3 regions of the Leisingera sp. genome follow, and region 1 is predicted to be linked to each of the others. Evidence: riboswitches for the same ligand, from Rfam matches in the RefSeq annotation. Region 1 holds a riboswitch; each other region holds the start of a gene.

The links. Region 1 has a riboswitch for cobalamin ahead of AC4HIX_RS09375 (aromatic ring-hydroxylating oxygenase subunit alpha). Riboswitches for the same ligand answer to the same signal wherever they lie in the genome.
Positions count from the first base shown of each region.
Region 2: linked by a shared signal. The riboswitch ahead of AC4HIX_RS12755 (DUF1636 family protein) and the one ahead of AC4HIX_RS09375 (aromatic ring-hydroxylating oxygenase subunit alpha) in region 1 are both predicted to bind cobalamin.
Region 3: linked by a shared signal. The riboswitch ahead of AC4HIX_RS05720 (ABC transporter substrate-binding protein) and the one ahead of AC4HIX_RS09375 (aromatic ring-hydroxylating oxygenase subunit alpha) in region 1 are both predicted to bind cobalamin.

Region 1 is NZ_CEYXRG010000008.1:25,656-34,990, forward strand. It holds gene AC4HIX_RS09370 (FAD-binding oxidoreductase) at 1-439, opposite strand, end outside; gene AC4HIX_RS09375 (aromatic ring-hydroxylating oxygenase subunit alpha) at 444-1,679, opposite strand; cobalamin riboswitch at 1,786-1,986, opposite strand; gene AC4HIX_RS09380 (alcohol dehydrogenase family protein) at 2,306-3,412, shown strand; gene AC4HIX_RS09385 (DUF1523 family protein) at 3,467-4,111, opposite strand; gene AC4HIX_RS09390 (hypothetical protein) at 4,123-4,389, opposite strand; gene AC4HIX_RS09395 (DUF6638 family protein) at 4,392-5,753, opposite strand; gene AC4HIX_RS09400 (hypothetical protein) at 5,750-6,544, opposite strand; gene AC4HIX_RS09405 (AAA family ATPase) at 6,813-8,750, opposite strand; gene AC4HIX_RS09410 (hypothetical protein) at 8,855-9,335, opposite strand, start outside.
Region 2 is NZ_CEYXRG010000012.1:117,171-126,505, forward strand. It holds gene cobN (cobaltochelatase subunit CobN) at 1-2,514, opposite strand, end outside; gene cobW (cobalamin biosynthesis protein CobW) at 2,698-3,732, opposite strand; gene AC4HIX_RS12755 (DUF1636 family protein) at 3,735-4,145, opposite strand; cobalamin riboswitch at 4,242-4,459, opposite strand; gene cobO (cob(I)yrinic acid a,c-diamide adenosyltransferase) at 4,511-5,146, shown strand; gene glpD (glycerol-3-phosphate dehydrogenase) at 5,252-6,829, opposite strand; gene AC4HIX_RS12770 (DeoR/GlpR family DNA-binding transcription regulator) at 6,822-7,607, opposite strand; gene AC4HIX_RS12775 (DUF1513 domain-containing protein) at 7,746-8,825, opposite strand; gene AC4HIX_RS12780 (imelysin family protein) at 8,843-9,335, opposite strand, start outside.
Region 3 is NZ_CEYXRG010000004.1:187,046-196,380, forward strand. It holds gene AC4HIX_RS05695 (membrane dipeptidase) at 1-653, opposite strand, end outside; gene AC4HIX_RS05700 (aldehyde dehydrogenase family protein) at 835-2,280, opposite strand; gene AC4HIX_RS05705 (LysR family transcriptional regulator) at 2,386-3,273, shown strand; partial or broken gene AC4HIX_RS05710 (ABC transporter ATP-binding protein) at 3,601-4,111, opposite strand; gene AC4HIX_RS05715 (FecCD family ABC transporter permease) at 4,108-5,157, opposite strand; gene AC4HIX_RS05720 (ABC transporter substrate-binding protein) at 5,154-6,164, opposite strand; cobalamin riboswitch at 6,310-6,503, opposite strand; gene AC4HIX_RS05725 (succinylglutamate desuccinylase/aspartoacylase family protein) at 6,640-7,683, opposite strand; gene AC4HIX_RS05730 (hypothetical protein) at 7,966-8,265, shown strand; gene AC4HIX_RS05735 (paraquat-inducible protein A) at 8,295-8,912, shown strand; gene AC4HIX_RS05740 (paraquat-inducible protein A) at 8,879-9,335, shown strand, end outside.

The DNA of each region.
Region 1 (9,335 bases):
ACAGGTACTGTGTCATCGACAGGCTGGGCGTGATGCCGGAGCCTGCGGAGATGAACAGGAACTTGCCGTTCGGCCGTTTCGGCAGAGTGAACACCCCCGCAGGGCCAGAGGCCTTGAGGAACATGCCCGGACGCAGGTTGTCCAGCATCCAGCGGGTGCCGATGCTGTCGGCCTGCGCCTTGACTGTGACCGAAATCGACAGCGGCCGCGACGGCGAGGAGCTGATGGTGTAGGTTCGCCAGACGGTTTCGCCCGGCACCGGCAGCTCCAGCGTCAGGAACTGGCCCGGCTGGTATTTGAACCACGCGCCGGACGGCGCGCGGAAGCTGAAGGTGGCGGTGTTCGGCGCCTCCGGTACCACAGAGACGCATTCCAGCATCTCGTCGTCCTTCCACGCCAGGGTCTCGTCCAGCGTCTCGAAGTTTGCCTGCAGTCCCATGCCGTTACTCCGCCGCGATCAGGTGGCGGCCGGTCAGCGCGCGGGTCAGGTGCTCGGCATACCAGTTGGAGAACTGGATGACGCCGCTTTCCTGCACTTCCGAGTACGGGCCGGGCTCATAAGCGGGCGAGTTGATGCCCTGCTGATTGTCCTCCACCACGATACGGTCTTCGTCATTGGTCGCGACCCAGACCTCGGTCAGCCGCTTCAGGTCATAGTCCTGGCCCTCGACCGCATCCTTGTGCACCAGCCATTTGGTGGTGACTTCGGTCTCGGTCGGGCTGATCGGGGTCACCCGGAACACGATGGAATGATCCGGCAGGAAGTGGTTCCAGGTGGTCGGATAGTGGAATTTCAACAGCGTGCCCGCATCGGCAAAGGGCACCCGGCCCAGTTTCTTGGCCACAGCCGCCTTGCCGTCCATGGTATAGCTCTCGGCGCCCTCGTTCAGCGGCATCCGCGCCACGCGGTACTGGCCGCGCGCGTCGATCTGGAACTGCGACGGCACGCCCGCCGCCTCGATCCGGTCGAAATGCTTCTGCAGGTGCGGCGGGTTCTCGCCGCCTTCAATACCGGTCACCGACGGATCCTCCGGGAAGGTCCGGCACAGCGACGGGTGGTTGCCGCCGCAGTGATAGCACTCGCGGTTGTTCTCCCAGACCAGCTTCCAGTTGCCCTTCTCGATGATCGAGCTTTCATAGGCGACCTTGGCATTGGCCAGGTCATGCGGCTCCAGATAGGGACGCGCCACCTCAGCAAAAGCATCGAAATCCGGCGCTTCATCCGCCAGGCAGATGTAAATCAAACCCGCCAGATCGCGGCAGTGCACCGGCTTCAGCCCGTGCTTGGAGGCATCGAAATCCGGCCCCATGTCGCGCGCCCACAACAGCGAGCCGTCCAGCTCATAGGTCCACTGGTGGTAGGGGCAGACCAGTTTGGGCGAATTGCCTTTCTTCGCCTTGCAGACGACCGAGCCGCGGTGGCGGCAGGCATTGTGGAAGGCGCGCACCTGGCCATCGGTGCCGCGCACGATGATGACGTTGTAGGCGCCGACCTGATGGGTCACGAAATTGCCCGCCTTCGGGATCTCGCAGGCGGGAATGGCAAACAGCCACTCGCGATAGAAGATCTGCCGCATGTCCAGATCCAGAACGCCCGGATCGGTATAGAACGCCTGTTCCAGGGAATAGTTTTTCTGACGGGCCACCAGTTTGGCCAGAATCTCGCTGTCCTGAAGCATCTGCTTCTCTCCTTTGCCGCATCCCCGCGGCAGGTTGGCTTGGCTGCGGGCATGGAGAGAGAGATTGCAGGCCACGCGCCCGCAACCGCCCCGCCGCCGCCCGCGGTTGACGTTTTTTGGCAAGGCTGGTTTCCGGACTGTCCCGGGGCCATTCGGCGGCGGGGCCTGGCACCTTCCCGAAGCCATTGGCTTCAGTGGTTTTTTGCCATGCCTTGCCCGGGGTCACCGTTGCGGGGGCAGTGCCGGAGTTTCACCAGCTTCCCAATTCTCTGCCCCGAAAGGCGGCACCTTGCTGAGGCGGAAATTGCCCTAATCCCGGCCCGCAAGCGGAGACAAATCCGACCCGCCGAAACCGGAAAAAGACATGCATGTTTGGGGGGGCCGGCGGGACAGGGATGTCCAGAATCTCAAACCGGCATCCGCCAGCCTGTTTGCGGCAAGGCGCTGATCTTTGGTGTATTTCCCCTCGACCCAGACACAAGGACCGATTCGCGGGGCGGTGGCCAGCAGGCAGGCCGGGCTGCGCCGCCGGATTCCGCCCTTGCCGCCGCCCCCGCCCTGCGGGCAATAATTGCGCCAAATTCCAAGACCTTTCACCAACCCCGCGTGATCAGAAAAGGCCGCCCATGCCCGGACCCAAAACAGACAGCAGCGTTAAAACCATGATGGCCGTCGTGACCACCGGAAACGGCGGCTATGACAAGCTTGAATACAAAGCCGTGCCGATCCCGGAGCCCGCAGAGGGGGAGCTTTTGCTGCGGGTCCTCGCAGCCGGGGTAAACAACACCGAAATCAACACCCGGCTCGGGTGGTATTCCTCCAGCGTGACAACGGACACCGCCGCGGCCGCCGGCCATCAGGAGACCCATGCCGAGCAAAAGGCCGACGGCGGCTGGAACAAGGCAACCCCCTTCCCCCTGATCCAGGGCACCGATTGCTGCGGCGAGGTTGTCGCCGCCGGCCCAGGCGCCAGCCAGACCCTGACCGGCAAGCGGGTTCTGGTGCGGCCCTGCATGCGCCCCAATGGCTACGGTGTGATGGACAACGTCTGGATGGCCTCGGACTTCGACGGCGCCTTTGCCCAGTACGTCAAAGTCCCCGCCTCCGAGGTGTTCCCCGTGGACTGCGCCTGGTCGGACGAAGAGCTGGCAACGATCCCATGCGCCTACGGCACGTCCGAGAACATGCTGCACCGCGCAGACGTCCGCGCAGGCGAACTGGTGCTTGTGACCGGTGCCTCCGGCGGTGTCGGCTCCGCCACAGTGCAGCTGGCCAAACGCCGCGGCGCCCGGGTGGCGGCAATCACCAGCCAGGGCAAGATGGATCAGCTGCGGGAGCTAGGTGCGGATATCGTTCTGGACCGCGGCAGCAATCTGCTGGCGGAGCTGGGCGGGGAAAGCGTGGACGTGGTCGTCGACAACGTCGCGGGGGCCGGCTTCCCGCAGATGATCAAGCTGCTGAAACGCGGCGGCCGCCTTGTGTCCAGCGGCGCCATCGCCGGGCCGGTTGTCGATCTGGACATGCGGGACATGTATTTGAAGGACGTCACCCTGATCGGCTGCACCGCCTGGGACGAGCCGGTGTTTCCGAACCTGATCTCATACATCGAGCGCGGCGAGATCCGGCCGCTGCTCGCCAAGGTCTTCCCGCTCAAGGACATCGCCAGGGCACAGCAGGAGTTCCTGGAGAAAACCCATTTCGGCAACTTCGTTCTGGTGCCGCCGCAGGCCTGACGGCCGACAGGCCTTCAAGACCAATGAAAAGGCCGCCTGGGGGGCGGCCTCTCCTCACTTCGATTTCCAGCTGTCCAGCCAGCGGCGGAACCGGCCCTGCCGCTCTGAAATCGCATCGCCCGCGGCATAAAGACTGTCCTCGGCGCTTTCGAGCATCGGGTCGATCCGCGCCCGCCGAAACCGGCGCCAGCGCACATAGATGGCCCACATGACCGCGGCCAGCAGCACCAGGAAGATGATGCTGAACCAATTGGTTGGCTTGTCCTCCGGCCCCGCCACCGGCTTGATCGACACCGCGTTGGGGAAGATCGACAGGAACTCGTTGCGCCAGCCGTAATGCATCACCGCCACCCACTCCGGGTTGGCCCTGGTCGAGATACTGTCATTGGCGTCAGTGTACAGGTTGGCGGTGTCGAACTTGAAATAGGGCGGCCAGCTCCAGCCGGTGTCTTCGTTGCGATAGACGATGGCCCGGCCGCTGGGGCGCACCCCTTGGATAAACTGCACATCCCGGTTGATCAGCTGCGCCGACTGGTCGTCGGGTTTGGACCAGAAGATGCGGGTCCAGTCGTTCAGCTCCTGCCGCTCCTCGTACGTGTTGACGATGCGCACCACGTCGTACTGCGGCAGCGTGTAATGCAGGAAGGCGCCGAACAGCACCCAGAAGGTGATCAGAAAGGCCCATTTGATGAAACGCACGGGGCAGCTCCTCACATGAAGTTAATGACATAGACCAGAAGCGCGATGGCTCCCAGTGGAACGATATAGACCAGGAGGATCAGCTTGCGCCGGAACGAGCGGTCATACTGCCTCAGCCCCCGCTGGATGAAGGCCGCGCGGTCGCCGGTCAACCCCTTGTCTTTCCAGCGCCGTTTCAGCTTCGCCCGCCGCACCTCCCGCGAATAGAGCGACACCGCGCCATAGACCACGGTCAGCCCCACCAAAAGGATCAGGACCAGGCGGATAAAGCCGAACATCTCTATCGCCCCCTCACCCGGTTCACCGCACCCCAGGGGCCTACCCGCTCCACCACGTTCTCGCTCCGGCTGCGCGGCAGCTTCGGCATCCGCCCCTCCATATCCGGCTCATGCCCGAACAGCGCCTCCCGCGCGCCGGCCTTGTCCACCGCATACTCCCGCGCCAGGAATTCCGCCGCATAGGCCTTTTTCGTTTCCGGCCAGCCGCGGTACTGGCGGTAGAATTCCTCCTTGTGGCAGATGAACAGCTGCCGGAAGTCATGCGGGCACAGCTCCGCCAGCAGCATGTTGACCAGATCGCGGTCCGGCGTATCCGACGCCCGCAGGGAATAGAAATAGGCCGGATGGCCCGAGGAAATCCGCGGCCATTTACCGCCCCCCTCGGCCCAGCGCACCAGCGCCGCCAGCCCCTCGAACTCCGCCGGCAGCTCATCCGCATGGCGCGCCGCCATCCGCCTCAGATCAGACCGCGACAAGCCCGACAGGTCCCGCCCCTTCTCCGTCAGCACCGACACGGCAAGGAACCCCATCTTCTGCCGCAGGATCGCCGCGCCATCGACGCCGCGCGCCCGGATCACCGGCTCCGCCAGGCCGTTCAGCTCCAGGAACCGGGCAATCGCATTGCGCTCGCTTAAGCTATACACATGGCGCAGCGGCACCCCCTCGGGCTTCGCCCCGCTGGCAATCACCGCCGGGTGCTCCACCCCCTGAAACACATACAGCCCGCCGAAATGCGCGGTCCAGAAGTTCGACTGCTCAAAGACCTCATGCTCCAGATGCACCGGATTGCGGGTCACATCGCCGGTCCTCTCAGCCGTCGCAATCATCTCCCCGATCAGCGCATCGTCAAACCAGGCATCCTCGCCGGTTTTGAACCGCTCCACCAGCTCCGCCAGGCGGTCCGCATGGCGCAACGTGCCCTTGGTGGTATCCGCTTCGATCCGCACCTGGCGGATGTCGAACAGCTTCGCGGGCGAGGACACCTCAAACACCGAATTCACCAGCTCGCCGGCAACGGCATCGGTCGCCGTCAGCGCAAACAGCTGGCGTTCATTGACGTCGATGAACCGGCGCAGGATGTCCCGGCTGGTGGAGAATTTCACGTGAAGCAGCGGGCAGCGCTTCTGCTCGGTCGACAGCAGAATGAACTGCCGGTTCACCCCCGCATGGTTCAGATAGTGATCATCCCCCAGTTCATCTCCGATTTCGGGCGAAAAGCCCGAGATATCGACGTGGAAATCCGTCAGAGCCGTGGTCTTGCCGGTGAGATGCTTCAGCGCGCGGTTATAGCGCTCCACCAGCGCGGGCGAGGCCACATGGAAGAGATTGCCGAACATCAGGCCATGCTGGATGAGGCGTTTCATTTCTTGCCCTCCTCCGCTTTGGTAAGAACTGTAACGATCTCTCTTAACAACATCGCAGAGTGTTCCAGTTTCATATCGCTCTGACGCATTTTCCCGGCAAGCGAAAGGCTACCTTTATTCTTTGCCATACCTTCCATGTACCAAAGAGCCTCTAAGACTTGGACCCTCTCGCCGCCAAACCCTCTATTGATACTCTCTTCTATATCTAGCCGACCTTCGTTTTGCCTGTTCACGGCCTTGCTCAGGCACTTATTCAGAGCTTGGTAAAACTCAACGACTCCCAGACTGTTTCCTCGAGGGGAAATCCGTCCTTCAACATGGGAATAGGGTTGTCCAGCAGGGTGCGCTAAATAGCTTACAGTCTTGTCATCTAATGATTGAAGGCGGCGTTTTATACCTATCAAAACAGCTTCTTGGTTCACGTCTTCTTGTTGGCTATGCGCAAGTTTTAGCTGAGAATTTTGAGCAGCAGCCATCTTAGCGTACTCATTCCTCGCTTGCTTGAGTTCCTTTCTTTGCATGAAAGTTGCTGCAATCACCCAGACTAAAACAGGGATACCTGCCAATCCGGCCAAGGTATCGCCCATTTCATTTGGAGGTGATCCCCAAAATAGATCCAGAGCGGTTGGCCCGGAAAAACTCCAAATCTGAAACGTTGGTCTGGCAGCAAGAATGAAGATGGCAGCAAACCACACTATTGTTAAAGCTAAAGCAACTACCACTGGCCCTGATGGCCGCACATCTAGCCAAGCTACTGTCTTCGATAGATTTTTTTGGACGAACGATCTCACAGCCCTCTCCCGATAGAGCAGTGGTCGAAATCACTCCGGCGGCCAAATTTTGGGCCTGTAGGAGTACCTAGTTCCCTACAATCTTCCCAACAACGAAGCCCGTTCCCCAGATCAGCGGGCAATAGCGGTAAAACCTCCCCGCCCGAGACGCTTGCGGCTTGGGCAGCGCCCGTCCGCCCCGTCAAACCGCAGGTTTGCCTCCGGCAAAACGGGCGGGCACTTCGCTTCCGCCCGCGGACAGGCTCTGCCCTTCTGTTGCGCGAAACAGTCACCCCTTCCCCTCCAGATACCGCCGCTTGGCCTCTTCCTGCCGCCCGAAATCGCGCACCATGGCCTCAATCGCCGCCTCATCCGACTTGTCGGCATAGCGGAACTCGCTGTCGGCGTAGCGGTTGATCTCCTGCACCACCATGTCGACCGTGATGGGCACCCGCAGCTCGGCAATCATCGCGGATTTGGTCTCGTAATCCTTGAACAGGAACAGCTCCGGGTTCTCCATCCATTCATCCGGCAGCTCGAAATCCATCGCCCGGACCTTAACCGCATCGGTGATGTTCTTGATGGCGCGGCCGGTAAACCGCTCATCCGCCTGCTGGATCGCCTTCAGGTACGTGCCAAGCTTGGCCAGGTCATCCAGTTCGCCGATCTGGTCGTGCACCCGGCCAAAAACCTCCATCAGCCCCGGCTCCTGCGGGCGGTTGTGCGCCTCAAACGAGCGCGCGACGGCCTTCTTGATCTCCTGCGCGCCATAAAGATCGTGCTCGCCCAGCGGGATCGCATGGTTCTTGCCCATCAAGAGCGTCAGGATGTCGATGTAATCCTCCCGCGTCTGCGGCCCGTCCACCAGGAACCGCGCGCCGGCCCGCTGGCGCAACGCGTCGTCCACATTCTCCGGGTAGTTGGAGAACATGCCAAAGGTGCAGTTGCCGCGCACCACGGTATTGGCGCCGGCAAAGGCCTCCATGAACACGGCTGTCACCTCCTGCTGGCCCGCGCTGGACTGCCGGTCGCCGCGTTTCCCTGCGATCTGGTCGATGTCGTCGATGGTGCCAAAGCCGATCACGCCCGGATCAATCACATTCTGGATGAACGACTTGGCGTTCTGCCCCGACTTGCCCTGATAGCTGTCAATATTATCGATGCCGAAATTTTGATAGCGGAAGGCATAGCCCGCGTTCTGGCAATAGTCGTGGATCAGCCCGGCCATCATCTGGATCAGCGTCGTCTTGCCGGTCCCCGGCTTACCGTCCCCCATGAAGGTAAATATAAAGCCGCCCATCTCGGCAAAGGGGTTCAGGCGGCGGTCGAAATCATAAGCCATCAGCATCTTGGCCAGCCGCATCGCCTGGTACTTGGCGATATGGTTGCCGACCACCTCATGCGGCTTCTTGAACGCCATCGTCAGGGTGGTGGATTTTGCCTTGGCCGCCGGCTCAAAGCCGCTGATGGTCAGATCATCCGCCTCCACGCGCCAGGCGGCGGCGGTGAAGGCCTCCAGCCGCGACGCGTTTTGCGCCCGCAAGGCCGCCTTCTCCATCAGCTGTTCAGCGTAAGCCGCCGCAGCCGCAATCAGATGCGCATCATCCGGCGCATGCAGCGCCAGCTTCTGGTCCAGCTCCCACAGCGCCCCGTGCAGCGCCAGCGGCGCGTTATCCGTCAGCAGCTCCTCCGCCTCGCCCACCTCGGCCTGCGTCTCGGACCCGTGCGGCGCCAGCAGATAGGCGGTGGCATTGGCAAACACATGCGCCGCAATCAGCGCCTCCGCCGCCAGCAGTTCGGTAAACTCGCCCTTGCGCGCCGCATCCAGCGATCCAGCCAGGTTGGCCCGCTTCAGATCACCAAGGCCGGAGACATCCGCATAAGCTTCCGCCATCGCCAGCGAGACCGCCAGCGCCCGGCGCAACGCGTGCTGCAAGGTCGCCTGCAACGGAGAGGTCAGCGGATCCTCCCCATCCGCCGCCTCGATGCGGGCAATCAGATGCACCCCTTCGGGGCGCGCGGTGGAGCGTGTCACCAGCCCCGGCGTGGTCGAGCGGAAGCGGCGGTTGCGGGCAATCCCGGGCGAGCGCTCCGGCGCCTGTGCGGCGGCCTGTGGCTTGGCAATGCGCGGGGTGTGGTCGAACCCCTCCAGCATCGCCGCCGCAGCAGCGTAATGCTTGCGGATATCCTCTTCCCGCAGCTCCATCTGATTGCCTGAAATGCTCATCTCACCCTCTCAATCCGCACCTTGCGGGCAAAAAATCCACCCGCACTTCTTCTGGCTCAAAATATCCCCGCCGGAGGCTCCCGCGCTCTCGGAAGGTACGCCGCTCAATAGCGCAGAACCTGCCCCGCCTCGCTCACCACAAACTTCTGCACGTCCGCAAACCCCGGCGGATCCAGCTCTGCCAGCACCTGGAACGGGCGCTGCGGCAGGATGATAGCGCGCCGGGTCCGGGTCGCCCCGGTATCCGCCCCGCGCCCGCCAAAGGGGTCGAGCGCAAAGATCTCCCGCTGCACGGTGCCGAACCAGCCCGCGCGCTCCTCGCGCACCTCCTCGCTTTCCAGCTCCTCCAGCGTCCAGGCTAAGGCCCAGTCCTGGCCCTCGGGCGCTTCGGCCTCCTCCAGCACCCGGTGCAGCGGCCCGGACTGCTCGGTATAGGCGGAGGAATACATCGGCCCCACGTGGTAGCGGCGCAGATGCTTGGGGTGGAGGTCGTCGAAATCCTCGTCGAAGCCCTTGGCAATGGTCACCAGCTTCAGCCCGGCCAAGGCCTGCGCCATCAGATGCGCCTGAACCTCGGGCCAGCGG
Region 2 (9,335 bases), on a different contig from region 1:
GCCCGCCAGTGCGGCAGCGGCACTTTCGAACATTTGGGCAAGGCCGGGGAAGACGTCCCGGAACAGGCCGGAGACGCGCAGGGTCACGTCGATCCGGGGGCGGTTCAGCATCGAGAGCGGCAGCACCTCAAACCCGGAGACGCGTTCGGAGCCTTCGTCCCACTGGGGCGCGAGGCCCGCGAGGTGCAGGGCCATCGCGAATTCCTCGCCCGCGGTGCGCATGGTGGCGGAGCCCCAGAGGTCGATTACCAGCCCGCGGGGCCAGTCGCCGTGGTCCTGAAGGTGGCGGCGCAGCAGCTCTTCCGCCAGCTTGACCCCTTGCGCATGCGCCGCCCGCGACGGAACCGCCCGCGGGTCGGTGGTAAAGAGGTTGCGCCCGGTGGGGATCACATCGGCGCGGCCCCGGAACGGCGAGCCGGAGGGGCCGGGGGTGACGATTTTTCCGTTCAGCGCGGCGATGAGGCCGGCGCGTTCCTCAAGCCCGCATTGGCCGGTGCCGAAGATATGCAGCCCCTCGCCGTACTGGCTTTCCTTGATGTCGCAGACAAAGGCGTCGATGCGGGTGATCGCCTCAGCCGGGGAGGTGTCGGGCGTGAGGCCGAGGTCGGCTTCGACGCCGGTGCCCTGCGCCTCTGCCCGGATGTCGCCGATCAGCCGGTCGCGGCGGGCCGGGTCGAGGCCATCGGCGGTGGAATATTCGTCCAGCAGGCTTTCGAGGCGGGACATGCCCTCCGGCAGGGTGGTCTGCGCCAGAGGCGGCGGCAGGTGGCCGATGGTGACGGCGCCGATACGGCGCTTAGCCTGGGCGGCCTCGCCGGGGTCATTCACGATGAAGGGGTAGGCGACCGGAAGCGGGCCGGTCAGCACCTCGGGCCAGCAGGCGCCGGAGAGCGCCACCGCCTTGCCCGGCAGCCATTCCAGGGTGCCGTGGGCGCCAATGTGGACGAGGGCGTCGGTCTGGGCGCGCAGCCACAGGTAAAAGGCCACATAGGCGTGGCGCGGGGTGCGGTCGAGGTCGTGGTAGTCGTCGACGCGGGTTTTCACTTCGCCGCGTTCGGGTTGCAGGGCGACCAGGGCGTTGCCAGCACGCAAAGCCTTGAAATGAAAGGCGCCGTCGCGGCAATCGGTGTCTTCTTCCGGGCTGCCCCAAGCCTCGACCAGGGTGTTCTGCAGGTCTTGCGGCAGGGTGGCGAGGGCCTGGCGGTAGTCCTCCAGCGGGACGCTGAGGGCCTCTTCCATCAGCCGCAGGCCGGTGTTTTCCAGAGCGTCGACCGCGTAGCCCTGGGCGGCCAGCTCACGCAGGATTTCGTCGCAGGAGGCCAGCGCGTCGAGGCCGACGGCATGGGCGAGGTTGTGGTCTCTCCCGGGGTAGGTGGAGAGGATCAGGGCGAGGCGTTTGTTTGCATTCGGCAGTTTGGCGAGGCGCAGCCAGCCCTCCACGCGGTCAACGGCGGCCTTGATCCGGTCTGCGTCGGCGCGGTGGGCGAAGCGGGAGTACTGCAGGTCCGGGTCTTTCTTGCCCGGCGATTTGAAGCTGACGACACCTGCGAAAATGCGGCCGTCCACCTCCGGCAGCACCACATGCATGGCGAGGTCGGCGGGCGACAGACCGCGGTCGGCCTCGGCCCAGTCTTTTTTGCGGGCGGTGGAGAGGGCGACCTGGAACACCGGGCAGCCGGTGGCGGAGAGCGGCGAGGCGCTGCCATCAGTGCCTTGAGCGGAAAAGGCGGTGGCGTTGATGATGGCAGCCGGGTTCAGCCCGGGCAGCTTGTCGCGCAGCCAATCGGCGGCGGTGGGGGCCTTGAGGCTGGCGGCAAAGGCGCCATAAGCGGCGTAGCCGCGGGCGCGCAGCTCTTCGATCAGCGCATCCACCGGGGCGGTGTCGGCGGCGGTGAGGTAGGAGCGGTAGAAGCTCACCAGCACCAGCGGTTTGTCCTGCGGCGGCAGGTCGGCCAGCACGCCCTTGGCCGGGTCATAGAAGCCATGCTCGGGGGTGGTTTTGAGGCCGATCACGGGTCCTGCGTAGAGGCCTGCCGCCAGCGACAGCTGGGCCAGCGCGGCCTGAGCCGCGACCGCACCGCCGGCGTCGCATAGGGACTGCAGGCGGCGCAGGGTGGAGACGGGAAGGGTGGACAGCTCGTCGAGCCGCGCATCCTCGCGGCCGTCGGCAGGCAGGATTGCCAGCGCAATGCCCTTGCGGCGGGCGAGGTCCTGCAGCGTGGCGAGGCCGTAGGACCAGTAGCTTTCGCCGCCGATCAGACGGACCAGGACGCCCTTGGCGCCCTCCAGCGTCTGTTCCGCGTAGACGTCGACCGACAGCGGGTGCTTGAGCGCCACCAGGTTGGCGAGGCGCAAGCTGGGCAGTTTGCCGTCCGCGCGGTGCCAGCCCGCCGCGAAGGCGCCGAGATCGCTGTCGGAGAAGGACAGCACCACAAGGTCCGCAGGCGTCTGCCCGAGGTCCTGCGGGGTATCGGTCTCGTCAAGGCCGTGGCTTTCGCGGAAGACGACGTGCATGGGTCAGGCCTTTGTATTCTGGCAAGCAATGGGCGCTCTGAGGGCTGCGCCCGAGCCTGGGAGGGTGCGAATGCGCCCTCCCATTTTGCCGGAGGCAAACCCTTGGTTTGACGGGAGGATCGGGCGCAGCCCGGCCTGCGGCCGGGCAATGTCATTTGAAATGAAGCGCCAGACCGGCATTGCTTACGCTCCCAGCTCGGCGCGGATGGCCTGTTCGTCGATGTCGTCGTGCTCGGCAATGACCACCAGGGCGGTCTTGCGCGGCTGCGCGCCCCAGGGCTGATCGTATTGGGCACGCAGGCGCTCGCCCACGGCCTGAACCAGCATCCGCATCGGTTTCCCCTCCACCGCGACATAGCCTTTGACGCGCAGGATGTTGCGCTCGCGGGCGAGTTTCACGATGGCATTCTGCAGCGCTTCCGGGTCGGAGACTTCGCCCATTTCGACAACGATGCTTTCAAAATCGTCATGCTCGTGGTCGTGATGGCCGTCGTGATGGCTGGGGCGGGCTTCCAGGTCGTCCTCGGCAGCGGCGCCCAGGCCCAGGATGATGCGCGGGTCGATGACGCCCTCGCTCATCGGCAGGATCGGCAGCTTGCGGGGCGCCTCGGCCTCGATCACCGCGCGGGCCTTCTCGACGCCTGCGTCGCCGGCCAGGTCAGCCTTGGACAAGAGAACGATGTCGGCGCAGGAGATCTGATCTTCGAACACCTCGGACAGCGGGGTTTCGTGGTCGATGCTGTCATCGGCCTCGCGCTGGGCCTGAACCGCGTCCAGGTCGGGGGCGAACTGGCCCTTGGCGACGGCCTCGGCATCGGCCAGCGCAATCACGCCGTCAACGGTGATGCGGGAGCGGATCGCGGGCCAGTCGAAAGCCTTCAGGAGCGGTTTCGGCAGGGCCAGGCCGGAGGTTTCGATCACGATGTGATCCGGCTTTTCCGGCAGGTCCATCAGCTGTTCGATGGTGGGAATGAAGTCATCCGCGACGGTGCAGCAGATGCAGCCGTTGGCCAGCTCCATGATGTTTTCCGCCGGGCAGTTCTCATCGGCGCAGGACTTCAGGATGTCGCCGTCCACGCCGGCAGTGCCGAACTCGTTCACCACCACGGCCAGGCGCTTGCCCTGCGGGTTCTGCATCAGGTGGCGGATCAGGGTGGTTTTCCCCGCGCCCAGGAAGCCGGTGATGACGGTGACGGGGATCTTGTTGAGGTCGCTCATGATTACTCCTCGGAGAAGAACTTGGCCGGCGGGATGCGGGCAACGGATTGCTTGCGGAAGGTCTGCGGGCGTTCGCGCCAGGGCACGACGCCGTCGGCGGTGGCGGCGTAAGCCGCGGCGCCTTCCAGGATTTCGGGGACGTGCTGGTCCGGGTCGAGGTCGCCGTAGACATAGGTCCAGCGCTCTGTGCCGCCGACCAGCGCCACGGCGCAGCCGCGTTTGCAGGAGGACAGGCATTCAACGCCGCGCAGTCGGACGCCTTCGGGCATTCCGGCCTCTTCCAATGCGGCGTGCAGGATAGCGCCGGGGCGGGCGGCCTCCGGGTCGGCGCCCTCGCGGCGGCATGTGAGGCAAACGGTCAGCGTGACCGGTCCGGGGGTGCTGGCGGTCTTGCCCGCCATATCGTCAGCCATCGGCGCGTCTCCTGTCGCGGCAGGCGTGGGGATGGCCGAAAGGGGGGCGGCGGCGTGCCAGCCCCTCAACCGGTCGCGGAACACCCCGCCCGCCCGTTGTTCTCTCTCTCGCTGGCAGGTCTCCCGGCTTGCGGATGCCAAGGCGCTTTGCCTTGCCGGCCATCCTGCCTTCCCGGGGTCTCTCCCAGTGGCATGGCGGCCTCATCCGGTCACGGTCGCGGGGGCGGCTGTGCTTCGGCAATCCAAAGATATTTGGCGGCCTTCACATTCCCTCTTCGCCTGCTTTCGCAGGAACCAGCGAAACCCCCTTGCGCTATCGCGCCCTTCTTTGTCAAGACATGGGGTCAAACAGCTGGAGAGCCCCCATGAGCGAAAAGTCTGAAACCGGCATCTCAGAAGAAGAAGCCGCCCGTCATGCGTCGAAAATGGCCAAGAAGAAGGCCGCGCGCGACCGGATGATGAAGACCAAGGACGGCGAGAAGGGCCTGATCATCGTTCACACCGGGCCGGGCAAGGGAAAATCCTCGTCGGGGTTCGGCATGATCATGCGCTGCATCGCCCACAAGATGCCCTGCGCCGTGGTGCAGTTCATCAAGGGCGCCTGGCAGACCGGAGAGCGGACGCTGATCGAGGAGAACTTCAGCGATCTCTGCCAGTTCTATGCAATGGGCGAGGGCTTTACCTGGGAGACACAGGACAAGGCCCGCGACATCGCCGCCGCGCAGAAGGGCTGGGAGAAGGCCAAGGAGATGATCCTGGATGAGCGCAACACCATGGTGCTGCTCGACGAGATCAACATCGCGCTGCGCTATGAGTATCTGGACCTGGAGGAGGTGCTGGAGTTCCTGGTGGAGCACAAGCCGCCGATGACGCATGTGGTGCTGACCGGGCGCAACGCCAAGGAAGAGCTGATCGAGATCGCCGATCTGGTGACCGAGATGGGCCAGATCAAGCACCCGTTCCGCGCCGGGGTGAAGGCGCAGAAGGGCGTCGAGTTTTAAGACGCTTTCTGAATGTCCCGCCCGGCCGATAGGCCGGGCCGCGCCAACCCGCCCCCACGGGGCGGCGCGACTGCACCTCCCCTCGGGTTGGCCCGTCCCTCAGTTCTATGCCGCGAGCTGTGCGGCCTTGCCTTGGATGTAGGTATCCACCGCTGCGCGCTGGGTTTCATCCAGCCGCAGGCCGAGCTTGGTGCGCCGCCACAGGTAATCGTCGCCCGCGCGCACCCATTCGCGGGCAATCGCCCAGTCGAGCTCCCGCGCGGTGATGGTGGCGCCAAAGTCCTGGCCCAGATCGCCGGCGGATTTCGCGTCACCCAGCACCTCCCAGGCCTCGGTGCCATAGGCGCGGATCATCCGGCCCGCCCAGTAGGGTGTCAGGAACGGATAGTCCGCGGCGAGTTTGGATGTCAGCTTTGCCACATCCGCCACCGGGAAGTCGCCGCCGGGCAGGGCCACGCCTGCGGTCCAGTCGGCGGGCAGCTGCGGGAACACCTCGCCGATCTTCGCCAGAGCCGCCTCGGCCAGTTTGCGGTAGGTGGTGATCTTGCCGCCAAAGACGTTGAGCAGCGGCGCCTGCGCCTGGTCCAGCGTCAGCACGTATTCGCGGGTGGCCGCGGTGGCGGAGCTGGCGCCGTCGTCATAAAGCGGGCGCACGCCGGAGTAGGTCCAGACGATATCGTCGCGCGTCACCGGCTTCTCGAAGTATTCGGAGGCAAAGGCCGCCAGATAATCCTGCTCGGCTTCGGTGCAGACCGGTGCGGTGTCCGGGTCCGGGTGGTCGGCGTCGGTGGTGCCGATCAGGGTGAAATCCTGCTCGTAAGGAATGGCAAAGATGATCCGCCCGTCGGTGCCCTGAAAGAAATAGCAGCGCTCGTGGTCGAACAGTTTGGGCACCACGATATGGCTGCCGCGCACCAGGCGGATGTTCTCGCGGCTGTTCTGGCCCAGCTTCTGGTGCAGCACGTCGGCAACCCAGGGGCCGCCTGCGTTGACCAGCATCTTTGCGCGGTGCTCCTGCTCCTCGCCGGTTGCGCGATCCTTGGTGCGGATCACCCAGTGATCGGCCTTGCGGTCCGCGGACAGCACTTCGGTCCGGGTCAGGATGCTGGCGCCGCGGGCCATTGCGTCGCGCGCGTTCAGCATCACCAGGCGGGCGTCCTCGATCCAGCAGTCGGAGTATTCGAACGCGGTTTTGAATTTGCCTTTCAGGGGGCGGCCCGCCGGGTCGCTTGTCAGGTCCAGCTTGGCGGTGCCGGGCAGGATGCCGCGTTTGCCAAGGCTGTCGTACATGAAGAGGCCCAGCCGGATCAGCCAGGCCGGACGGCGGCCCTTCATCCACGGCATGAAGGTGGTCAGCAGCTTGGACGTGGGTGTCTCGCTGTCAAACCGCATGTCCTTGTGAAAGGGCAGCACAAAGCGCATCGGCCAGGAAATGTGCGGCATGGCTTTCAGCAGCACCTCGCGTTCGATCAGCGCCTCGCGGACCAGGCGGAACTCGAAGTATTCCAGATAACGCAGGCCGCCGTGGAACAATTTGGTCGAGGCGGAGGAGGTGGCGGAGGCAAGATCGTTCATCTCTGCCAGCGTCACCGACAGGCCGCGGCCTGCGGCATCGCGGGCGATGCCGCAGCCATTGATGCCGCCGCCGATGATGAAAAGGTCCGTTACAGGGGTGTCAGTCATTTTCGCTGCTTTCGTTTTGTCCTGCGGTCAGGATGCGGGTTCCGGCGGCGCGGGCGGCCTCGGCAAATTCTACGGGCGCGGGCCGGTCGGTGATCACCACATCCAGGTCGGCCACGTCGCAGATCCGCACCGGGGCGGAGCGGTCGAACTTGCTGCCGTCGCATACCAGCACCTTTTGCCGTGCGTTCTTGAGGATGGCACGGGCGACAGAGACTTCGCGGGCGTCGTGGTCCATCACCGCACCGTCGGCATCCAGCGCCGAGGCGCCGATGACGGCAAAATCCACCTTGTAGCGGGAGATGAATTCGACCGCGTCCTCGCCGACGATGGCGCCGTCGCTTTGCCGGACGGTGCCGCCAGCCAGGATCAGCTCCTTGGCCTGTCCGCCCATCATCATGCTGATAATGTTGATATTGTTGGATATCACCGTCAGCCCGCGATGGCCCGACAGAGCGCGGGCCACCTGTTCGGTGGAGGTGCCGATGTTGAGGGTGAGAGAGCAATTGTCGGGGATCAGTTCGGCCGCGGCGGCAGCCATCAATTGCTTGCCGCTTGCGTTCAGCTTGCGCCGGTCGGCGTAATCCTGGCTGGCAGCGGAGCTGAGCCGCACCGCACCGCCATGCACGCGCGACAGCGCGCCCCGGGCCGAAAGGTCGCGCAGGTCTGCCCGCACCGTCTGCAACGAGACGCCAAAGCGCTGGGAGAGGTCCTCGACCTCGACCCGGTCCTGCTGGTTCAGCAGGGCGATGATTTCGTTCTGACGGCCGGAGGCATCCATTTGCTTTCCTTTCGCTGCGATTCTCTAGCGTATTGCGCGCGGAGAGTCACGATGTGTTTTCGTTTTGATTTCGCTGAGCACCAACACGAAAAGGGCGCGCCGTTGCGGACGCGCCTTCGCAGCCGGGAAGGGACAGGTTCAGGCGAGCGGGATCAGGTGGTTGTCCCAAGCAAGGCCGGCACGGTGCATCGGCTGTTTGCCGGAGGCTGCGACCGCAAAGAACTGGCCGGTGCCGGTGCTGGCAGCAAAGCCGCCGGGCGCGGGGGCGAGGCCGCAGACATCCGCCATCCTGTGTTCCTGAACGAGGTCCCCGCTGGCGGTGTCCATCAGCTGCAGCACGCCGCCGCGCGGGGAGGTGACGCCGACCAAGGCACCGTCCGGCGAAAAAGCGATGGATCCGCCGTAGCCGTTGAGGTTCAGAACCCGCGGGTCGCCGTCTGCCATCAGCCTTGGGGGGCTTCCTGGCGTGTGGAGGCCAACGATTGGAACCAGCTCCCCCGCGTTCCCCTGCCACTGCATGGCAAACCCAACCGTGCCGTCCGCGCGCATGGCGAGGTGGCGGATCGAGTTCAGATGCAGCTCCTGCGGCAGTTCCATCTGGTCCTGCAAGGCGCCGTCCAGGCTCAGGTAGCTGAGGTTCGGGCGCATATCAGGCAGGTTCAGCTTGGCGCGGCCGCTGTCGGGGTGGGTCTCAATCCCGCCATTGGCCACAACCAGCCCCGGCGCGTCCCGGCGCAGCAGCATATCGTGCGGCCCGATGCCGCCGGAGGGGAAGGCGGCGATGCGGCGGTAGCCGCTGGCGGTGTCCCAGACGCCAATCACGCCGCGGGCGTTCTCGAAATCGTTTTCGGTGGTGAACAGGCGGCTGCCGTCAGGGGAGAACGCGCCGTGGCCATAGAAGTGATGGCTTGCGGGCGGCTGCAGCCGGGCGATGGCGGCGCCTGAGCGGCAATCGATCACGTCGGCGAAGCGGCCCGGGCGGCGGGCAAAGGCGACGGCCTCAGGCCGGGCCGGGTGTGCGGCGGCTGCATGGCCGCGGCCGAGCAGGGGATGGCGGAAGAGGATCTCGCCCGTTTCGGTGAGGCCTGCGAGGAAAAAGGCCCCGCCCGCATCCTTGCCCGCGGACAGAAAGGCGGGGCTGCCTGCGCTGGCCCAGGTGGCCCGGGGGGCGAGGCCTGCGGCCAGCAGCCCGGCCAGAAATCCGCGGCGGGAGGTCATGCCGTTTTCCCTTTTCCTTAGTCGCCGTCCAGCGCATTGAAGCCGGCCGCGACGCCAAGGGCGGGGCCAAGCTCTTCGCTCATCAGCGTGCGCAGGTCCTTGATCTCCTGTTGCAGTGCCTCGATGCGGATACGGCTGGCGGGGTCTGCGGCACCGGCAAAGACCGGGTCGTCCAGCGCCTCTGCCTTTTTGCGGGCTGTGGAGAAGTGTCCGGTGATTTCTGCCTGCAAACCGCGGTGACCCTCCGCCAGTGCCAATGCCAGCGGCTCCAGCGCGTTCAGCGACAGCAGCACGTGACGCAGGCTGCGCCCGGAGCGGCGGGCCTCGGCGCGGTTCGGGCGGGGCTTGTCAAATGTGCCCAGCGGGCGGCCCAGGCGCATGTCGTCCAGCACTTGCAGTCCGGTATTGAGAGCCTTGAGCAGTTCCTGGGTGATCTCGTCTTCGGTCTGGTAGCGGGTTCCCGGCGCGCGCAGCTCGGCGGCGTAGCTGAGGTTCCAGTCGGTGCTGATG
Region 3 (9,335 bases), on a different contig from region 1:
GTGCAGTCGGACTTGTCCTTCAGATGGTGCGGATAGACCGAGAAACCCAGCATGCCGCCGTGGCCGGTGACTGCGCGCAGCACATCGTCCTTCTTGTTGCGCAGGGCCGGCGACCACTCATGCGGGTTGGCATGGGTGATGGCGATCGGGCGGGTGGAGATCTCCGCCGCCTCGATGGTGGAGCGGTCGGCAGAGTGGCTCATGTCCACAACCAGGCCGACCCGGTTCATCTCCTTGATCACCTGGCGCCCCATGCGGGTGATGCCGGGATCTTCGGCCTCGTAGCAGCCGGTCGCCAGCAGCGACTGGTTGTTGTAGGTGAGCTGCATGAAACGCGCACCCAGGGTGTGCAGGATTTCGACCAGGCCGATATCGTCTTCCATCGGCGAGGGGTTCTGAAAGCCGAAGAACACCGCGGTGCGCCCCGTTTCGCGGGCCTTGTCGATGTCCGAGGCCCACTGCCCCTTCATGATCAGGTCCGGGTACTGCTCGAACCAGCGGTTCCACTTCTCGAAGTTCAGAACCGTTTCGCGGAAGTTCTCGTGATAGGCAATGGTGACATGGATCGCGTCCACGTTGCCCTCGCGCAGCTGGCGGAAAATCTTTTCCGACCAGTTGGCATATTGCAGGCAGTCGATACGGTATCCGGTCATTAGTTTTCTCCTCCGGATCGCTTGCGATCCGGTTCGCGCCCGACCCCGCCCCCCAGGGCGGGCGCGAAATGGTGGCACCGTTGGGGCAGAAAGTGACGTTTGTTCGCAAAGGCGGCACCATCGCAGATCTCAGCGCGCCCACCCTCGGGGCCGGGCGCGAACCTGCCGTGCCGTCCCTGCATCAGACCGGCTTGCCGGCGCTGATGTAGGCGGTCTTGACGGTGGTGTAGAATTCCGCCGCCGCCTTGCCCTGCTCGCGCGGGCCATAGGAGCTGTCGCCGCGGCCGCCGAAGGGCACGTGGTAGTCGGTGCCTGCGGTCGGCAGGTTGACGGTGACAACACCGGTGCGCGCGTTGCGGCGGAAGTGGGTGGCGCGGGCCAGCGACTGGGTGACGATGCCCGAGGTCAGGCCGAAGTTGGTGTCGTTCACCACAGACAGCGCTTCGTCATAGCTGCCGACCTTGATCACGCTGGTCAGCGGCGCGAACATTTCCTCGCGGTTGATGCGCATATCATTGGTGGTGTTCAGGAACACGCCGGGGGACATGTAGAAGCCCTCGTGCGGCATCTCCAGACGCTGGCCGCCGCAGGCCAGTTCCGCGCCTTCGGAGGTGCCCAGATCGACATAGGCCAGGTTCTCATTCAGCTGCTGTTCGCTGACCACCGGGCCCATCTGCACGCCCGCTTCCAGCGCGTGGCCCACTTTCATCGCCTGTGCGCCCGCCACCAGTTTCTCAACAAAGGCGTCGTGCACGGCAGCGTGGACCACGAGCCGGGAGGAAGCGGTGCACTTCTGGCCAGTGCCGCCAAACGCGCCGCCCAGCGCCAGGGTGACGGCGAGGTCCAGATCAGCGTCGTCCATGACGGCCAGCGCGTTCTTGGAGCCCATCTCCATCTGCACCTTGGTCAGGTTCTGGATGGCGGCGGCGGCGATGCCCTTGCCCACCGGCACCGAGCCGGTGAAGGAAATGGCGTTCACCTTGGGGCTTTCGACCAGGCGCTGGCCGATCGAGCGGCCGGAACCCATGACCAGCGAGAACAGGCCCTTGGGGATGTCCTGGCGCGCGATGATCTCAGTAAGGGCAACGGCCGAGGCGGGGGTGATGTTGGCGGGTTTCCAAACCACGGCATTGCCGTAGCAAAGCGCCGGCGCGATCTTCCAGGAAGCGGTTGCGGTCGGGAAGTTCCAGGGCGAGATGATGGCGACAACGCCCACCGCCTCGCGGCGCACGTCGACCTCGATGTCCGGGCGCACGGAGTCGGCGTTCTCACCGATCTGGCGCAGGCATTCGGCTGCGTAATAAGTGAAGAACTGGCCGGCGCGGTAAACTTCGCCCTTACCCTCAGCCAGCGGCTTGCCCTCTTCACGGCTGAGCAGTGTGCCCAGCTCCTCGGCGCGGGCCATCAGCTCATTGCCGATGTTCATCAGCACCGCCTGCTTGCGCTCCAGCCCGTAAGCCGCCCACTCGGCCTGCGCCTTCTGCGCCTGATCCAGGGTCGCTTCCAGCTGATCGGCGCTGGCCTGGGCGAACATGCCTACCAGATCGCTCAGATCCGAAGGGTTGCGGTTTTCGATTTCGCTTTCGCCCGCCAGCCATTCGCCGGCAATCAGGTTCAGTTTGGTCACGGAGAAGCCCCAGATGCTGAATTTCAGGTTTGCGGCAGGATGGACTTCTCCGCCAGCATCAGTCAAACTCAATAAACTGAACATAACTTCATGATTTCTGAAGCCATGGCCCTGAAGATAGAAATGCTGCGTGCCTTCTGCACAGTGGCGCAGACCGGAAACCTGTCAGAAGCGGCAACCCGGATGGGCCGCACCCAGTCTGCCATTTCAATGACGCTCAAGCAGATGGAAGATCATCTGGGCAAGAAGCTGTTCGAAGGGGAGCGCAAGAACCAGCTGTCACCGCTGGGGGAGCAAGTCTTTGAGCTGGCCCAGAAACAGGTGCGCCGGTTCGATCAGACGGTACAGGCCATTGAGATGGCGGCTGAGGCCATTCACGGGCTGATCCGCATCGTCTCGGTGCCCTCCGTGGCGGCGCTGGTCTTTCCGTCAGTGCTGGAGCATATGACCGCCCGCCACCCGGGCTTGAAAATCGAGCTGCGCGATACCGACACCCAGCAGGTTCTGGACGCATTGGCCGAAGGCAAGGCGGACATCGGCATCGCGTCCGGCTATCATCCGCTGAACGGGGTCAAGGCGGTGCCTCTGTTCGAGGACCGTTTCGGCCTCGTCTGTTCCACCAGCCACCCGCTGATTCTGCAGGACGCCCGTCCCGCCATCGCTGATATCGCCGGCCCTGGCTTTGTGCGTAATGCCCTGTGCGAACTGATCCGCAACGAACGCTTTGCCGAGGCCATCAGCACGGCCGATGTGACGATTCACAACACCCACTCGCTGATCACCATGGTCCGGACGGGCAAATGGGTGACGGTGCTGCCGCAAACAGTTGCGCGTTTCATGCCGGAAACAACCGCCTTCCGTCCCATCGCTGATTTGCCTGACAAACGGGAGGTCTACCTCTATCAGCGCGAACGCTCCCGCTTCGCGGGGCTGACTGCGGAATGCAGCGCCTTTATCCAGTCTTGTGACCTGTCCGCGGATCTGCCGGGGTAACGGAAACGGCGCGACGCCGGCGCTGCGGCTTTCCGTCAGGAAGACCGGCAACGGCGGGAGCGTTTCGCCGCCCGCCTCAGGCCAGGTGAAAGGACAGGTGCGGCGCACTGCCCTCCGCATCCCGGACCTGCCGGGCCGTGATCCCGAAAACGTCAGATACCGTTTCCGGTGTCAGCGCCTGCTGCGGTGTTCCCGATGCCACCAAGCGCCCGCCCGACAGCACCGCAACCCGGTCGCAGGTCAGCGCCTGGTTCAGATCATGCAGCGCCACCACGGCGGTCACCTGCAGATTGCGGATGCAGTGCAGGATCGACAGCTGGTGGTGGATGTCCAGATGGTTGGTCGGCTCATCCAGCAGCAGCAGCCCCGGCTGCTGGGCCAGCGCCCGCGCGATATGCAGCCGCTGCCGCTCTCCGCCGGAGAGCGTCGCCCATTCCCGCTTGGCGAACCCCTCCATTTCCACCGTCTTCAACGCCTTGTCCACTTGCCGGGTGTCTTCCCCGCTCCAGGGCCGCAGCGCCGACAGCCAGGGGGTGCGGCCCAGCTCTACCACTGAACGCGCCGTGATACGTTCGGCGGTGTCGGCCTGCTGCTCGACTATGGCGATCCGCTGGGCAATTTCCCGGCGCGACAGCCGCGCCAGCGGCTGCTCCGCCAGCAGCACTTCGCCTTGCGAGGGCCGGGCCAGTCCCGCCAGCAACCGCATCAGCGTTGATTTGCCGGAGCCGTTCGGACCGACCAGCGCCAGCGTCTCACCCGGCTGCACCGCCAGAGACACGTCCGACAGCAGCGCCTTGCCGCGCACGGAGAAGGATAGGCTGCGGGCTTCGATCCTCATCGCGCCGTCCTCTGCCCGCGCACCAGGATGATGGCAAAGGCCGGCGCTCCGATCAGCGCGGTGACCACGCCGATGGGCAGCACCTGGCCGGGGATGATGACACGGGACACGATGTCGGCGCCGATCAGGAACACCGCCCCCGTCAGCGCCGCGGCCGGCATCAGCCGGCGGTGGCCGGGGCCAACCAGGAACCGCGCCGCATGGGGGATCACCAGGCCGACAAAGCCGATGGAGCCGACAATCGACACCATCACCGCGGTCATCAGCGCGGTGGCAAAGATCAGCACCACCTGCACCCGCCGCACCGGGATGCCCAGCGCCGCGGCGGAATCGGTGCCAAAGGTGAAGGCATCCAGTGCCCGCGCGTGAAACCGGCAAATCATCCAGCCGGCCAGCGCCAGCGGCACCGCCAGCCACACATCCGGCCAGCGCACGCCGCTGAGGTTGCCCATCAGCCAGAACATGATGCCGCGCGCCTGATCCGCATTGGCAGATTTGGCGATAATGAAGGCAGTCAGCGCGTTAAAGAGCTGCGAGCCGGCAATGCCCGCCAGCACGATCTGCGCCGCCGCCGCACGGCTGCTGCCCGCCCCGGCGGCGCGCGCCAGAATGGCGACAAAGCCAAAGGCCAGAAGCGCCCCGTTGAAAGCACCAAAGGACAGCGACAGCGCACCGCCGCCCAACCCTGCAATCGTGACCGCCACCGCCCCGGTCGAGGCGCCGGCGGAAATGCCAAGGATGTACGGATCTGCCAGCGCATTGCGCAGCAGCGCCTGCAGCACCACACCGGTCACCGCCAGCGCCGCGCCGCAGGCCCCGGCCACCAGTGCCCGCGGCAGCCGGTAGCTCCAGATGATGCCCTGATCCACCGGGTCCACCGGCAGCCCCGCCCCGGCCAGCTTGTTGACCAGAACGGACAGGACAAGGTCAGGCGCAATCGAGGTCTCACCGATCATTGCGCCTGCCAGAACCGCCGCAGCCAGCACCGGCAGCGCCAGGCAAGCGCCCCGGACGCCGTGCCATGCAAGTGCGGCGGCTGCGCTCATCCGCCGTTGCCGATCGCGCTGAGCTCAGCGGCCAGGTCTTCCAGCGCCGGGATGGCGCGGATGGTGGCATCCATCGCCTGGGCGTCCATCACCACGATACGGTTGTTCTTGACCGCGTCCATCTGGCTGGCGACCGGGTCGGTGCGCAGGAATTCCAGTTTTTTCTCATAATCGTCGGCAGCAAAGCGGCGGCGGTCCATGCGGGCGATCACGATCACCGTCGGATTGGCCTTGGCGATGGTTTCCCAGCCGACGGTCGGCCATTCCTCGTCGGTCTCGATGACATTGCGCAGGCCCAGCTGCTGCATCATGTAGCCCGGCGCGCCTTTCTGGCCGGCCACAAACGGATCGCTCTCCAGCTCAGGCGAGGAGAACCAGAACACGGCGGAGGCATCCTCCAGCGCAACCTCTTGCGCCTTGGCAACGGCCGCAGCCTCACGCGTCTTGTAGTCGGCGACCAGCTCAGCGCCCTTTTCGGCCTCGCCGAAGATCGCTGCCAGCTCCTCGATCCCCTGATACAGGCTTTCGGTGGTGAACATCTGCGTGCGGGTGCCGTCGCCGCCGGTGGTGTTGTCCTTGCCTGCGCAATCGGCGGGCATCACATAGGTCGGGATGCCCAGGTCATGGAACTGCTCGCGCTTGGCGACCACGCCCTCGGGGCCGACGTGCCACTCGTACTGCGCTGCAACCAGGCCCGGGCGTTTGGCCACCACACTTTCAAAGCTTGGGTCGTTGTCGGCCAGCCGTTCGACCTTGGCGTTCACGTCCGCGTATTCCGGCAGAACATCGTTGAACCAGACCGAAGTGCCCAGCACCTTATCCCCCAGCCCAAGCGCATAGAGCACTTCCGTGGCCGCCTGGCCAACCGTGACGGAAGACGCCGCAGGTGCTTCGAAGGTGACGGTCTGGCCGCAGTTCTCGATGGTCAGTGGAAAGCTCTCGCTGGCGGCCGCGGCCTGGGCCGCGACGGTGAAGGAAAGGCCGATCAGGCCGGAACGCAGAAACATGATTTTCGATCTCCATGTGTCAATGACCGGAGAACGGGTGAAAGGGCATTGACCGGCAGTGCGGAGGGCCTGAGCCCTTCCTCTGCGCCGCCTGAAAGCAGCAGCGCGGTCTGCCGGCAACCTCCCCGGACAACCCCGTCCGGTGTGCTTCGGTTTCATACCGGCAGGTCTCCTGACTGGCGGGTCATCGTCTGGGCCGCCTTCCCGGACCGCTGGGATCCAGTGACGCGATGGCTCAGCACTCGCCGCCTACAGTTGCGGGGGCAGTTCCGGTTGGTGCCCGGCAGGCACCGCGGATTCCCTCTTAGCCCTTGCGGGACCGGTAAAGCGCGCGTAGCGCATCACTTTGGTTGCGGCAAGAAAAAGTTGCTGCCGCTGCGGAAATCCTCGGCAAAAGGTGCGCCTGCCAAAGGCTGCGGCAACCGCGTGTTGAGCAGCCGGACCCATTGGCAAGTGCTGGCCCCCATGTTGCCGTTCAGAGAATTTCATCCTCGTCGAACATCGGGTCGTCCTCCAGCTGGGCGCTCAGGTCCTCCACCGAATCCTCCGCCTTCTCGACGGAGCGGACCCTGCCGAGGTGGAACACGGCATCGCCCTCGTTCACGATGGGCATTACCGCACGCCCGACGATCAGCCCGTCGAAAGGCGCCAGGATCTCCTCGTCATGCTCACCGAACGGGTCGGACACCGAGCCCATCAGCTCCCCTTCCCGGACCAGTTCGCCATCGTCCTTGTACACCCGCAGAAGCCCGCCCATCGGCGCCCGCAGCCATTTGCTGGAGACGCAGAACTGCGGCTGCGACTTGGGCTTGGATATGCCCTTGGCCGGGACCATTCCCATGTGCCGCAGCACCCGCAGGATACCCGCCAGCCCGGCACGGATCGACAGTTCGTCAAAGCGCAGGCCCTCGCCCGCCTCATACAGAAGCACATCCTTGCCCGTCTCCTTGGCCGCGCCGCGCAGCGAGCCGTCGCGCAGCGGCGACTGCATCACGATCGGGGCGCCAAAGACGCCGGCAAGCTCGCGGGTGCTGGGATTATCGGGCGAGATGCGGATTTGCGGATAGTTGGTCCGGTGGATTGCTGCCGAATGCAGGTCGATACCGAGGTCCGAACGGGCCACCACCTCTGTCATGAAAAGATGCGCCAGACGCGAAGCCAGCGAACCATGCTCGCTGCCGGGAAACACCCGGTTGAGGTCGCGCCTGTCGGGCAGATAGCGGGAGTGGTTTATGAAGCCGAAGGCGTTGACGATCGGCACCGCAATCAGCGTGCCCTTGAGCGTCGTCAGGTTCGGCGCCCGCAGCAGCCGCCGGATGATCTCCACGCCGATCACCTCGTCTCCGTGCACGCCGCCGCTGACAAACACCGTCGGCCCGTCCTGGCGGCCATGCACAACATGCGCCGACATCGTGACCGGCGTGTGGTCGGACAGAACGCTGACCGGCAGGTCAACCGTCAGCCGTGAGCCCGGCGCCACCTTGGCGTGGCCGATGGTGAAATGCTGCCTTGCCTTCATACTGCCCCCTTGATTTGAACGGCCCCGGTCCTGAGACCTTTGCGGGTGAAAGGTTTGACACTGCCCGCCTGCTTGGCAAGTCTCATCTGAAATCCTTTCCTGTCTCTTGCGCAACTGCCCGTGGCGAGAGTGGACGCAGGTAAGCCGCCTGCAATCCTGCCCCCTCGGCCGAATGCCACGTGCGCAGGCTGCTGCTCCTCGCTGCCGGAGACCTGCGGTTGCCGCCCCAGTACATACGTGATATTTTCTTGTCTATAGGCAAAAATCTTCCGGAAAAATTGAATGCCCGTCTTTAACACTGCCGCAAATGCCCTGGCAGGGTTTTATTCCCAGGAATTCGGCGGCAAGACCTCCGGGCGCTACAGAATCCCGCGCAAACTGTTGCAGGAGATCTGCGGACGGCGCCGGCTGTATGACGACGATGTCACCGCTCTCTCGCGCGCGCTGCTGGAAAAAGGCTATGTTCTGATTGATATGGACAGTTTCTTTGTGGTTATGAGCGCCAACGCCTTCGCCAATTACAGGCGGGTCAGCAAGGAGACGCTTGCAGCTCAGGCCGCGGCAGGCGGAACTTCGTGCTGAGGCTGGCTGCGCGACCGGACAAGGATGAGATGGACCCAGAACAGCTGATTGCCTGCCCTGCCTGCGACGTGCTGCACCGCGATCAGGAGGTGGCCAAGCATGCGGTCGCCAGATGCGCCCGCTGCGGCACCGTGCTGGCGGCACCCAAGTCCGGGGCGATGACCCGTATCGCGATGCTGTCGCTGACCGCGCTGATCCTGCTGGCCGCCGCGGCCGGTTTCCCGTTTCTGGAATTGCAGGCTCAGGGACTGTCGCACCGGGCTTCGGTGCTGGATGCGGTGCTGGCCTTTTCCCGCGGGCCGATGGCGCCCTTGTCGCTGGCCACCGGCCTGCTGATCGTGCTGCTGCCTGCCGCCCGCTATGGCGCCCTGGTCTACACCCTGGCGCCGATGGCCTTGGGTTGGCACCCTGCCCCGCATGCCGCCGCGGTCTACCGCTGGGCGGAATGGCTCAAGCCCTGGGCAATGGCCGAGATCTTCATTATCGGTGTGGCGGTCGCCCTGGTCAAAGTGTCCGGACTCGCCCGGGTCGGGCTGGGCCCCGCCTTCTGGGCCTTTGCAGCGCTTCTGGTGGTGACCATCCTGACTGACAGTACAATTTGCAGGCTGACCGTATGGAAAACCCTGAAGACCCGCCGCGGTTCCTGACCGCAGCCGAGGCCGGGCTGACCGGCTGCCGCACCTGCGGGGCCGTCAATCCGGGCGGCGCGCAGACCTGTTACAGCTGCCGCAGCGAGCTGACGCCGCCCTCCGCAGCCAGCCTGCAGCGGGTCTGGGCCTGGCTGGCGGCAGGGCTGATTGCCTATGTCCCCGCCAATATCTACCCGATGCTGCGCACCACCACCTTTGGCCGCGCTTCGGAGAATACTCTGATCGGCGGCATCGCGGAATTGTTCAGCCATGGTTCCTACGGGGTCGCCTTCATCGTGTTCTTTGCCAGCATCGTGATCCCGGTCGCCAAGTTTCTGGCCATCGGCTACCTGGCGGTCTCGGTCCGCAGGCCCGCAACCCTTGGCAGCCACGGCCGGCTGGTGCTTTATGAGGTTGTTGAGTTTATCGGCCGCTGGTCGA